3 regions of the Peribacillus simplex NBRC 15720 genome follow, and region 1 is predicted to be linked to each of the others. Evidence: riboswitches for the same ligand, from Rfam matches in the RefSeq annotation. Region 1 holds a riboswitch; each other region holds the start of a gene.
What was found. A riboswitch is a leader RNA that binds a small molecule or an ion and turns the genes downstream of it on or off. The one in region 1 is predicted to bind S-adenosylmethionine.
Positions count from the first base shown of each region.

Region 1 (4,290 bases):
GATTTTGGTCTTGAACGAATTCATCGAAGTAAGCGACCGTTTGGAATGAATTGGCATCGATTTCACCTTCACTTAACGCAAGGTTCGGTTGGATATAATCATTGAAAGTGACCAGTTCGATATTAAGACCTTCCTCTTTCGCTATGTCGACAATGTATTCCCATGTTCTCGTATCCCCGCTGCTGACACCGACTTTTACTGTTTTCACATCATCCGAACCGCCTGATGCACCTTCTTCTTTCCCGCATCCTGCAGCCACGATGGCCAATACCAATACCATGATCGTTAATAAGATTTTCTTCATTTCTCCTACCTCCTGTTATTTTTATCTTCTTCTGATTTTTCTTGAAATAAAATTCCCGGTGGATTGCAATAATTGAACGATGATCACGAGCGCCGCCACTGTGACGACCATCGTCATCGTATCGAACCTTTGATAACCGTAAGCCAAAGCTAGATCTCCGACCCCGCCTGCACCGACGGCACCTGCCATGGCCGTAGATCCGACAAGCCCGATTGTCGCTGTTGTAAATGTAAGGATCAACGAACTAAGTCCCTCGGGAATCAAAAAGCGATAAATGATTTGCCATGTCGTAGCTCCCATCGCCTGAGCTGCCTCGATGATCCCTTTGTCCACTTCCAACAGGGAGTTCTCCACAAGCCGGGCAATATAAGGAGCCGCGTAAAAGATTAGCGGAACAATGGCCGCATTCGTTCCAATCGCACTGCCGACAATCATTCTGGTAAACGGAATAAGTGCTACAAGCAAGATGATGAAAGGAACCGACCGCAATATATTGATGACCGGGTTCAATACATTAAAGATCCATTTATTCTCCAGGATGTGACCCTTTCTTGTAATGACAAGCAGGATACCGAGCGGAAGCCCAATCAATCCGGAAAATACCAATGAGATGGCTACCATATAAAGTGTGTCACCGAAAGCTGTCGACAGCTGGTCTGCCGTTATTTCCATTCCCCAAAGCGTATTACCCATTTATCTGCACCTCCTGGACGAGAATCCCCTCATCTTTAATATATTGATAAGCCTTGTCCACCTCATTTTTGTTCCCTGTCACTTCGATGATCAAATTCCCAAAAGGCGTTTCCTGAATTTCAGAAATATTGGCTGATAATACACTTAAATGAACATCATATTTCTTCGAGATGGTTGAAAGTAAAGGAGTGCCAGAAGTAGTCCCAATAAAATTAATTTTCCAAATAATCGGAATGTGGGACCCTATGCTTTTTAAGAAACTTTGTGGAATCTCGTCATGTATGACCGTTCTCACGAAGTTTTTTGCAATATCCGTTTGCGGTTTGGCAAAAACTTCGAAAACAGAACCTTGTTCAACGACGCAACCGCCCTCCATGACCGCTACCTTATTGCAAATTTCCCTAATTACAGACATCTCATGTGTAATTAGCAGAATGGTAATATTGTATTCTTTATTAATCTTTTTTAAGAGCTGCAGAACTGCACTCGTTGTTTGTGGATCCAATGCCGATGTAGCTTCATCACACAATAAGATCGATGGATTGGTAGCCAATGCTCTCGCAATGCCGATCCGCTGCTTTTGACCGCCGGACAATTGTTCCGGATAACTCTTTGCTTTGCTTGATAAGCCAACGAACTCCAACAGCTCGCCTACCCGCTTTTTTATTTCATTACCCGGAGTTCCGGACAAAACCAGCGGCATGGCAATATTATCAAAAACAGTCTTTGAATTTAGCAAATTGAAATGCTGAAAGATCATCCCGATTTTTTTCTTTTCAGCCCGCAATTCCTTCGGGTTCAATTTGGTTAAATCCTTGCCCCCAACAATCACCTGCCCATCTGAAGGATGTTCAAGCAAATTGACCAACCTGATCAACGTACTTTTCCCGGCCCCGCTATAACCGACTACACCGAATATATCCCCCTTTTCCACTGTCAAATTAATGCCCTTCAAAGCCTCAACAGTCTGTTTCTTTGTTTGATAAACCTTTTTAACATTTTGAAACTCAATCATCCAATCTCCCCCCATGCTGTTTATTTGTACGAATTCATTATCCAGAGAGAAGAGCTTTGCAAAGTTTCATAATGATAGGGTTAAATTCTGCGAAATTCATGAGTAAGAGTGCGAAACTCACGAGTAACTGCACCAATTCTCCAAATAACCATATACATTTTGAATAAACAAAAGAGGCCTCTTCCGTCATCAGACAGAAGAGGCCTCTTTTAGACATAAAAAAGAGTAAACTCTTAAATTAATTATCTAAGAAAAGCTCCTTCTTATCTTTCAAACTTTCGTCCGTTGGAATTAGCACAGTATTTTTACAAAAGTAAAAACCCGCTGCCGAGGTATCATAGGGCCAAGTCCCTCCACATCTCTTGATAAGAATTAACGTTATATTTAATTATGTCCTTCACTATATATTCAATTTTCTCTAAAGTCAACCATATTTTTCATCGCTCTAAATATTTTCACAGTATATTGATTTGATGCTTTTTAATTATATTAATATAATTTATATTTATATTTTATAATGATTTGCTCATTCTCCATACTGGGTATTTTTCATTTTCTTCGCTTATCTTCATCATGCCTGTATTCGTATATAAACGAATCGCCCTTTGATTATCCGGAGAAACCCTTAAATGATATTCGGATACATTAAATTGCCTGAAAAATCTTTCTGCGTAGCGAACCAATTCCTTGCCAAGGCCTTTGCTGCGGTGTTCGGGAATAAGATAAAATAGATTCACATAGCCAATCTCGGTTCCTTCATATTCCCGAATTTGAAGTTCCATTTGTCCAATCGGTTCTTGGTCCTTTTCAATGATCACTTGTCCATCCGGAAATTTGCGGACCCGTTCTTTCATTCGTTGCAGATATGTATTTTCATCTCCAAAACCATCTTCAGATCCAAAACTTACAACAAAGGAATCTTTCCTGAATTTAATGATAATATCTTTATCTTAGTCCGTATCAATGGTCCGAAAGATCAACTTCATCCACCCCTATCATTTTATTGAAATATCTTTCAAGCAAACAAAACTCATTTGACTAACGCTCTTTTATGATATTTATTTTTATAAATAATAGGCTTAACGGGGCCCTTTCGTTTTTGTGCCTTGATGAAAAAACATTTGCCATCTTCCGTTCGTACATTTCCAGATTGAACTCCTTAGAGTATGTTCCACTTTACCTTCATCAAAAATCCGGTAAGTAGTTAACACGGTATCATTAGACAATTGATGCATATCAAATTGACTTAGTGTCATTTTCACCGCTCCGGCTCCCTCTTGCCCCAAAAAGTCGCTTTTAGACCATATGTTACCCGAACTGCCGAACTCAAAGAAATCATCTTTCAATAATAATGAAAGCTCTTCTGGAGATGTACGGACTTCAGATTTTAACAATTTCTCCTCCAGCTGATACAAATGCTCTTTTAACAATGAAGATTCACTTTCCATTCATCTTGTCTCCTTTTTCAACTATTGGTGAAATTCATGATCCATGCTGGCAAAGATTTTTTATCCAGTTGGTTAATAATTGCGGTCAGCAGCATTTTTTTCTTTTTTAACCGTTTTTGCCATACCTATTTTCTTATTAAGAAACTGGACTCACGACGGATTTCTAAGTGTTAAGAACAATTTATCATTTCCCGCCAGAAGACTCCCTCTTCAAGCGTGTGAAGGGGGAGAGCCCAACGGTAAGGGGGAGATGAATGGCGGTTGGCCTAAACCAAAGTATTCTTTTGACAAACGTACGTTCTCTGGTTAATAATAACAATAAGGGGGTGAAACCAATGGTCGTAAACAAAGCTTATAAATTTCGAATCTATCCAACGAAAGAACAATTAGTTCTCATCAATAAAACATTTGGCTGCTCTCGTTTTGTCTATAACTTCTTTTTAGGCAAACAGAAGGAGAAAGATGCTTACTGGTATATCTGTGAAGAAATGAAGCAGAACGGCCAATTACCCTTTAATAAATGGAAAGGCTCTTTTGTGAATAAATACGCAACAATCAAAGAACTTCCAGCTTTAAAGAAAGAATATTCTTTCCTGAAAGAAGTAGACAGTATTGCCTTACAGAAATCGGTGGAAAATTTAGCAGATGCCTATAGTCGATATTATAAAAAGCAAAACAAGTCACCACGCTTCAAATCGAAAAAGAATCCGGTCCAGTCCTACACGACTAAACATACGAATGGAAATATCGGAATGATTGGAAACCAAATCAAATTGCCCAAACTCGGTTTAGTTCGTTTTGCTAAAAGCCGCGAAGTCGAAGGGCGAATC
Region 1 is NZ_CP017704.1:3,623,264-3,627,553, reverse strand. It holds gene BS1321_RS17475 (MetQ/NlpA family ABC transporter substrate-binding protein) at 1-304, opposite strand, end outside; gene BS1321_RS17470 (methionine ABC transporter permease) at 326-976, opposite strand; gene BS1321_RS17465 (methionine ABC transporter ATP-binding protein) at 990-2,012, opposite strand; SAM riboswitch class I at 2,273-2,384, opposite strand; gene BS1321_RS17460 (GNAT family N-acetyltransferase) at 2,525-2,830, opposite strand; gene BS1321_RS17455 (nuclear transport factor 2 family protein) at 3,092-3,460, opposite strand; gene tnpB (IS200/IS605 family element RNA-guided endonuclease TnpB) at 3,796-4,290, shown strand, end outside.

Region 2 (4,290 bases), 2.2 Mb from region 1:
ATAAAATGAAGAAATGAGAGTAAGGCCAATGGGAAATCATAGCCTTTTTATTATGAAAAAGAATAAAAATGATGCAAACAAAAAAGGGTGCCCATAATATATGGCGCACCCTTCCTTTAATCATTTTGCAGCAATTGCTTCCCCTTTTGCAATATTTACGAGGGCCACATCGAAGTCCTTGATTAAATCGTCTGGATTTTCAAGTCCGACAGAGAGACGGAGCAAGCTGTTCGTGATGCCTCGCTTTTCCCTTTCATCAGCAGGCATTGCAGCATGGGACATTTTGGCCGGGTAGGATAATATAGATTCGACCGCTCCAAGGCTTACGGCAAAAACAGGGAGTTCGACAGTGTTAACGAAAGAACGGAAGACTTCCTCACTTTCCAATTCAAATGATAGGACCGCCCCTGCTCCAAGTGACTGGCCTTTCTGGATGGCGTGCTGTGGATGATCAGCTAGGCCGGGATAATACACTTTTTTCACCAAGGGCTGTTCCTTTAAGTAGGCTGCAATCTTTTCTGCCCCTTTTTGTGAATGTTCCATTCTAACTGACAAGGTTTTCAGACCTCTCATTACAAGCCAGGCGTCCTGGACACCAAGAACCGCTCCAAAGGAGTTTTGAAGGGAACCGAGTCTTACTGCTAATTCCGGATCTTTTACGACCGCAAGCCCAGCTACCACATCACTGTGTCCGGATAAAAACTTCGTCGCGCTATGAAGGACAACATCAGCGCCCAGATTCAGTGGTTTTTGCAATGCTGGCGTCAAGAATGTATTATCAACAAAACTTAAGGCGCCGGCTTTTTTTGCGATATCACATACGGCTTGAATATCGGTCACTTTAAGTAACGGATTTGAAGGCGTTTCGATGTATATGGCCCTGGTATTTGGCTGAACGGCCGCTTTGACGCTTTCAAGGTCCGTCATGTCAACGAAGGTATGCTCAATATTGAAACGCGACAATACGCTTGTGACCATCCTGAACGTTCCGCCATAAACATCTTCGGAAATGACGATATGATCCCCGGCAGACAATAGCAGGAAAGCTGTAGAAATGGCAGCCATTCCTGATGAAAAAGCAAAGCCATGGGTGCCGTCCTCAAGTTCGGCAATGATGTCTTCAAGTGCCTCGCGAGTTGGGTTCCCGCTTCTGCTGTAATCATATTTGCCGAATTGATCGATATCGGATTGATGGAAAGTCGATGCGTGCTGAATGGGGACGCTCACGCCGCCCGTTGCCGGATCGAATTTATGTTGATTATGAAGTAATTTGGTTTCAAAGCTAAAGTCATGATCTGTCATCGTAGTGCCTCCCTTTTTACCTGTGCGAATGCTTGCTGTAAGTCACCAATCAAATCATCGCTATCCTCGATGCCAACGGAGAAGCGGAGCAGGCGATTACAAACACCATTTGCCGTTCTGACTTCAAGCGGAATATCGGCATGTGTTTGTGTGGCAGGATAGGTGATGAAGCTTTCAACCCCTCCAAGGCTTTCTGCAAAAGAGATTAATGAGAGCGATTGTAAAAATGGGTTTACCGCCGCTTCATCAATGATACGGAATGAAATCATGCCTCCTCTGCCGGGATACAATACGTCTGTAACACAATCATGTTCCGATAAGTAATCTACAAGTATCTTGGCATTCTTTTCATGACGCTCCATCCGCAATGCCAGGGTTTTCATTCCGCGCATCAACAGCCAAGAATCAAATGGGCTCAAGACAGCTCCAGTACCATTATGATGGAAGGCAAGTGCATCACATAATTCAGCGCCGCTAGCAACGATCAGTCCGGCGAGCACATCATTATGACCACCGAGATACTTGGTTGCACTGTGAATCACAATATCCGCTCCAAGCAGGATGGGTTGTTGAATTAGAGGCGTGTAAAAAGTGTTATCAACGATTAACAATAAATTATATCGTTTGGCCAATGCGGCAACGGCGCTAATGTCCGTTTGCTGCATAAGAGGGTTAGTGGGAGTTTCGATGAAGATGGCTTTCGTGTGAGGAGTGATAGCTTTTTCGATATCCTCCAAACAACAAGTGTTTACATAGTCACACTGCAACCCCCATTTTTTAAAACCTTGTTCTAACAGACGATATGTACCGCCATAAAGATCTTCGCTGACAATCCATGCATCACCAGATTTAAAAAGGGCGAGTATAGTGGAAATGGCGGCCATTCCTGAACTGCAGGCATAACCTTGGTCCCCTTTTTCCAGATCGGCGATGGATCGCTCCAATAGTTGGCGTGTAGGATTACCTGTCCTTGTGTAGTCGAATCCCGTCGATTGGCCAATTCCTTCGTGACGAAAAGCTGTTGAAAAGTATACCGGCGGATTGACTGTTCCTGTCGCCGTTTCGCTGCGATTTCCTAATTGAGCAAGATATGTTTCAGTTTTGTACATGGTTTTCACTGCTCCTTTGAGTTATATAAAATAAAAAAAAGTCTTCTTTAAGAAGAAGACTTTGATTAAGTAGGGACGAGTCATTCTTCTTATCTTCCAAGTTCACAAACTTGTGGAATTAGCACCTTTTCATTGGTTTGAAACAAATGAAGGTTGCTGAGGTGTCATCGGGCCATTCCCTCTACCTCTCTCGATAAGAGTTTAGATTATTCAATTTCTTTTGAATTTACTATATATACAAAATACTGTCAAGAACATTTTGGGTGGATCATGCTTTGATGTTCATGACTAGGTCAAGTGGAGCCTAGCGGTGTCAACACTTTATGTGTCTAAAAAAAATATCCGAATTTTCATATAAACAGGAAGAATCATGGGTTTTTCAGAAAAATGGGAAGGGTCAGCCGGATATTTTTGCTTTAAAATAATAAAGTTTGTACAATGTATGGAGAGAAAGAATAATACAACATTATTCATTTCATATGCAAAAGGTCTTCAATGAATAGTGCAAACATAGGAGGAGAACACATGGAATACAGAATCGAACGAGATACGATGGGTGAAGTGAAAGTTCCTGCTGATAAATATTGGGGAGCACAAACTGAGAGAAGCCGTAACAATTTCAAAATCGGTAACGAAAAAATGCCGATTGAATTAGTTCGTGCATTTGCATACGTTAAACAAGCTGCGGCAAAGGTGAACTATGATCTTGGTGATCTTTCGGAAGTTAAAAAGAATGCCATCGTCAAGATTTGCGGCGAAATCCTTGAAGGTACACTAAATGATCATTTCCCGCTTGTAGTTTGGCAAACGGGAAGCGGCACGCAAAGTAATATGAACGTGAATGAAGTGGTCGCTAACAAAGGGAATGAATGGTTGAAAGAAAATGGTGAATCGGAAACCCTTCACCCAAATGATGATGTTAACAAGGCACAAAGCTCCAATGATACTTTCCCGACCGCCATGCATATTGCTGCCTTTATGGAAGTCGCTGAAAAATTGGTCCCTGCCATCAAAGCTCTTCGTGCTACATTCGATACAAAAGAAAAAGAATTTTGGGATGTCGTGAAAATTGGCCGGACACATCTTCAAGATGCTACACCATTAACATTAGGACAAGAAATTTCCGGTTGGAAAGCGATGCTCGACAAAGATCTAGCGATGATTGAGGAAAGCAGCCAAAAATTATTGAACCTTGCACTAGGCGGAACGGCTGTAGGAACCGGAATCAATACAAAAAAAGAATTCCCGGGACTTTCTGCCAAACAAATTGCAGCGGATACAGGACATCCTTTTGTCACATCTGATAATAAGTTTCATGCATTGACAAGCCATAACGAAATCGTCTACGCACACGGTGCTTTAAAAGCATTGGCAGCCGATTTAATGAAAATTGCGAACGATGTCAGATGGCTGGCAAGTGGTCCTAGAAGCGGAATCGGCGAAATAGCCATTCCGGAAAACGAGCCAGGCAGCTCCATCATGCCAGGTAAAGTCAATCCAACACAAAGTGAAGCGCTTACCATGATTGCAACACAAATCGTGGGTAACGATGCTACAATTGGCTTTGCAGCTAGCCAAGGTAACTTTGAATTGAATGTATTCAAACCAGTCATCATCTATAACTTCCTGCAAACGGTCAAATTATTGACGGAAGGCATTCATTCATTCAACAATAATTGTGCGGTTGGCATCACTGCAAATGAAGATAAAATCAAAGAAAATGTAGAACGTTCCCTTATGTTGGTAACAGCATTGAACCCGCATATTGGTTATGAAAAAGCAGCCAAGATCGCCAAAACAGCATTCAAGGACAACTCTACGTTAAAAGAAGCGGCGTTGAAATTGGAGTTCCTGACGGAAGATGAATTCAAAGCATGGG
Region 2 is NZ_CP017704.1:1,436,827-1,441,116, reverse strand. It holds gene BS1321_RS06830 (type B 50S ribosomal protein L31) at 1-17, shown strand, start outside; gene metC (cystathionine beta-lyase) at 121-1,302, opposite strand; gene BS1321_RS06820 (methionine biosynthesis PLP-dependent protein) at 1,299-2,411, opposite strand; SAM riboswitch class I at 2,498-2,611, opposite strand; gene fumC (class II fumarate hydratase) at 2,937-4,290, shown strand, end outside.
Region 2: it holds a riboswitch for S-adenosylmethionine, as region 1 does, so the genes downstream of both, BS1321_RS06820 (methionine biosynthesis PLP-dependent protein) here and BS1321_RS17465 (methionine ABC transporter ATP-binding protein) in region 1, are expected to answer to the same signal.

Region 3 (4,290 bases), 1.7 Mb from region 1:
CCATTACGAAGCATTTCCCTTACCTTCGTTCCAGAAAGGATGACATGGTCTTCCTTGCCATGCGGACAAGTTTTAGCGGAAGCCATATTGCCACATGCTTTACAGTAAAAACTATGTTCAAAGAATAATAGAGTGATTCCTAACTCATCTGCGTTAAAATTCCCAAAGATTTTTTGAGCATCATATGTGCCATAATAATCGCCCACACCCGCATGATCACGTCCGACGATAAAATGGGTGCAACCATAATTTTTACGGACCATCGCATGGAAAATGGCTTCTCTTGGTCCTGCATAACGCATGGCAGCAGGGAAAACTGCAAGGGAGACGCGATCCTTAGGATAATATTTTTCAAGCAGCACTTTATAGCTTTCCATTCTTACATCTGCCGGAATGTCATCGGATTTAGTGGCACCTACGAGAGGATTTAAGAATAAGCCGTCGACAATCTCCAATGCTGTCTTTTGAATGTATTCATGAGCACGGTGAACAGGGTTCCTCGTTTGGAATCCGACAACTGTTTCCCAGCCTTTTTCCGCAAAAGCTTTCCTTGTGTCGACCGGGTCCAAATAATGAGCTTGAAATAGCGGACGCTCTATTCTCTTGATCAACTTTATTTCCCCGCCGACATATACATCCCCACGGTTATATAAATTTTTCACTCCAGGATGCTTCTCATCATCCGTTTGATATACTAATGTCGCTTCCAATTGCTTATCTGGAGTGTAAATATCGGAAACGGATAGAACTCCGTATGTTTCACCTTCATGAGTCAACGTCACTTCTTCACCTAAAGTAAGGGTTTCTGCAGTTTCTTCGGTCAAAGGCAGCGTAATCGGGATGCTCCATACATGCCCACTGCTAAGCCTCATTTCCTTGACCACTGTCTCATAGTCACTTTTTGTAAAGAATCCTTTAATCGGACTGTAGGCACCAGTGCCTATCAATTCAAGATCACTTAATGCAATTTCATCTATTTCGATTGACTTTGTTATTTTACTAAAATCATATTTTGGTTCCCAAAGATCGATTAATGTTCCTCCGTGCGGTAAACTGATTGTCATGCTAATTTCCCCCTATGGTTTCTATTTATTTAAGATAAATGCAATCCGCATTCCGTTTTTTGAGCCCCTTGCCAACGGCCAGAGCGTAAATCATCTGCATTGAAGGCCGGTGCTGTACACGTTTTACATCCAATGCTCGGATATCCATTATCATGCAGGATATTATATGGAAGTCCGTTTTTATGGGCGTAGCGCCAAACATCTTTCCACGTCCAATGTATGAGTGGACATATTTTAACTGACTTGAACTTATTATCCTTATTGATATACTCGGTCAGAGCCCTTGTTTCGGATTGCTCCCTCCGCAATCCCGAAAGCCAGGCTGTTGCCATTGAAAGCACATCGGTAAGCGGAATGATTTTACGAATGTTACAGCACTTATTGGAATCTCTAAGCCATAATTCATCCCCATATTCCGCTGCTTGTTCCTCAAGCGTCAAGGCAGGTTTCTTCATTTCGATCGAAAGCTTTGGATATCGCTTTTTCACTTGCTCGATCAATTGGTAAGTTTCCTCAAAATGAACATCTGTATCAAGGAAAACTATTTTCGCCGAAGGATTAACCTTCGCCAATAAATCCGTAAGCACGATGCCTTCAATACCAAAACTACAAGCATAAATCAGTTTGTTTCCATAATGGTCATTCGCCCATTGCAGAACTTCCAAAGCTCCTTTTGTCTCACTGTCTTCAGGAAATACAGGTAAATCCCCTGTGTTGAAATTGTCATAGTTTATTAATGCAGCCAACTTTGTAGCCCCCTCTAAAAACTTGCTGTATCAGGTTAGAGTAACTGTTGATCAATACCCGTTGTAATCTTCTCCGGTTTATTTGATTCTAGGAAAAAGAGACGAATCTAACCAATACTCTCTTTATATCAGTTAAACCCGCCTCTAGTTTTTCTAGTCAGCAGATACCTTATTTAATTCTTAATTTTTCATTTCTTTCCATTTGAATGATTTTACCATCCTGGACAATAAGTGTAATGGATCCATATTTCATTGAATTAAGCATTTCTTGAAGTCGTTCAAATATTTCTTCAAGCTGATTCTCTTTATCCAAACCAGTTCCTCCTTTAAGAAAATCCGCGAATATTTTATTTTCAACGCTGATTAAATGAATTTCTTAGATTTATATAATTCCATACAACCTTACATTGTTATGGTTTGCCTACAATTTTTCAAAAAAAACAAAAATCTTTCCATGATGGAAAGATCCCAAGGTAAATATCTTTACCTTATCTTCCAAAATGATCAACATTTTGTTGGAGGTAGCACCTTGCATCCATCATGCAGGTTGCTGGACTTCAAAGGGCCAATTCCCTCCGTCGCTCTGGATAAGTTTTATTATTTTAAATATTAACATATATTTAATCCTTGTCAATGGAGTTTTCTTATAAAATAACTTGGTTTAATATTATGGATTAACTGTTATTTTTATACACACTATTCAATTTATGATTTTATGTTCATATAAATACGAAAATAGACTCGTCTTTTTAGATAAGGTCTCCAAAAAAATAAGTCTATTTTCATAAAAAGCCTATTATTGACGCATGTCCTTTCTTGAAAAAATAATTTCTCGAATTCCATTCCTTTTGTAGAAGGGATTACTTGAAGTCATTAATTTCTTAACTGTATCGCTTCTACAAATTCTTGAACTTGACTCTGGACGCGATCAATTAAATCCAAATCATTAATCGGTTTTTCTGAATTCTGTTTATCTATTTCCTTATCAACAAAATAAATGCCCTGCAGCGGCTCGCCTTTTAATATTGAAATTAATGGTTTAAGCGCATAGTCAATCGCCAATAGATGCCTGTTACTTCCTCCAATCATGATTGGCAGCACTGGCTTACCCTTAAAAGCACCTTCTGGCAGCAAATCAATCAAGGCTTTCAATACCCCTGTATAAGAAGCCTTATAAACAGGTGAACCAATAATGATACCTCTAGCTGCTTGAATTCTCTCTGAAAGCTTTAAGATATCTTCGCTATTATATTTCCCTTGAAATAAATCATCTGCTGAGAAATCCGTAATTGAGAAATAAGCTGTGGTAAATCCTTCGTGTTCGACTAATGATTGAATATGTTTTAGTGAAATGTCCGTTCTTGATGGTATAGCAGGACTTCCTGATAAAATTACGATATCGCTCATTTAATACCCCTCCAATGTTACATGATTTCCAGATAAAATCTTCGTAAAGCATTTCATGCAGTATGCATTTATCGTAATAGTCTGAAAAATATAAGTCAAATCTTACACTCGGGTTTCATAAATTCACCAGTTGACTTCATCGACTCTGAATGAAAATAAAACGGTCATATTTGCGGCTTGATGCTCATGCCACAAATATGACCGTTTCATTATGTATGATTTTGTTTACCATGAATACCATATACCAAAAGTTGAGCAATGCTCTTAATTCGTTCAGAAGTAAAATATGGCTCCTTTTTTTGTTGATGGATCTCATAATGTGTAGATAATGCCAATGTAAAAGAAATGATCCCTACATTAAATAGGATAATATCAGAGATATATTGTATCTCTCCGCTATCTATTCTCTTCTGTATTTCAATATGCTTGGCATTTGGCTTGAAAATCTGATCTACATATTGCTTTGAAATATCTTGATCGAATTGTGTTTCCCTAAATAATATCGAAAACTGTTCTTTATTTTCAAGAATTTTTTTTATCATGGTGCAAACATGATTCTCCACTAGATCATCCGTTGAAAGATGACTAGTCCCATCTTCAGATTCCTCTTTTTCATTAGGGGTAATTGTAGCCAAAAGCAAATCTTTTTTGCTATCAAAGTATTTGTAAATAGTAGCTTCGGAAACATTGCATGCAGAGGCAATTTCATTCGTTCTTGTCATGTCAAAACCTTTAGTGGCAAAAAGAGTCCGGGCTACATTTATGATTCGTTCTTTGGTTTGCTGCCCTTTTTTCAAAAATATCAACCTTCTTTTATAAAGATAAGACCGGTTTCACCAATTATTTTCCATGATATCTTGATGGTATCAATCGGTCAACATATTACCTTTGATCTATTAGAATTCAATATTCCCATATATCATAAATAGAAAACATCGTCTGGTTGGGACGATGTTTTCTTTTCAGAAAATCACTTAAAAGATGCATAGCCATCATCGACCATGACTACACTTCCATTAATCGCATCCGCTTCCTCTAACGATAATAGATAGACGGTATTTGCAATGGTTTCT
Region 3 is NZ_CP017704.1:5,299,927-5,304,216, reverse strand. It holds gene sat (sulfate adenylyltransferase) at 1-1,064, opposite strand, end outside; gene BS1321_RS25590 (phosphoadenylyl-sulfate reductase) at 1,094-1,798, opposite strand; gene BS1321_RS25585 (YezD family protein) at 1,980-2,123, opposite strand; SAM riboswitch class I at 2,296-2,404, opposite strand; gene ssuE (NADPH-dependent FMN reductase) at 2,684-3,217, opposite strand; gene BS1321_RS25575 (TetR/AcrR family transcriptional regulator) at 3,427-4,014, opposite strand; partial or broken gene BS1321_RS25570 (SDR family NAD(P)-dependent oxidoreductase) at 4,188-4,290, opposite strand, start outside.
Region 3: it holds a riboswitch for S-adenosylmethionine, as region 1 does, so the genes downstream of both, BS1321_RS25585 (YezD family protein) here and BS1321_RS17465 (methionine ABC transporter ATP-binding protein) in region 1, are expected to answer to the same signal.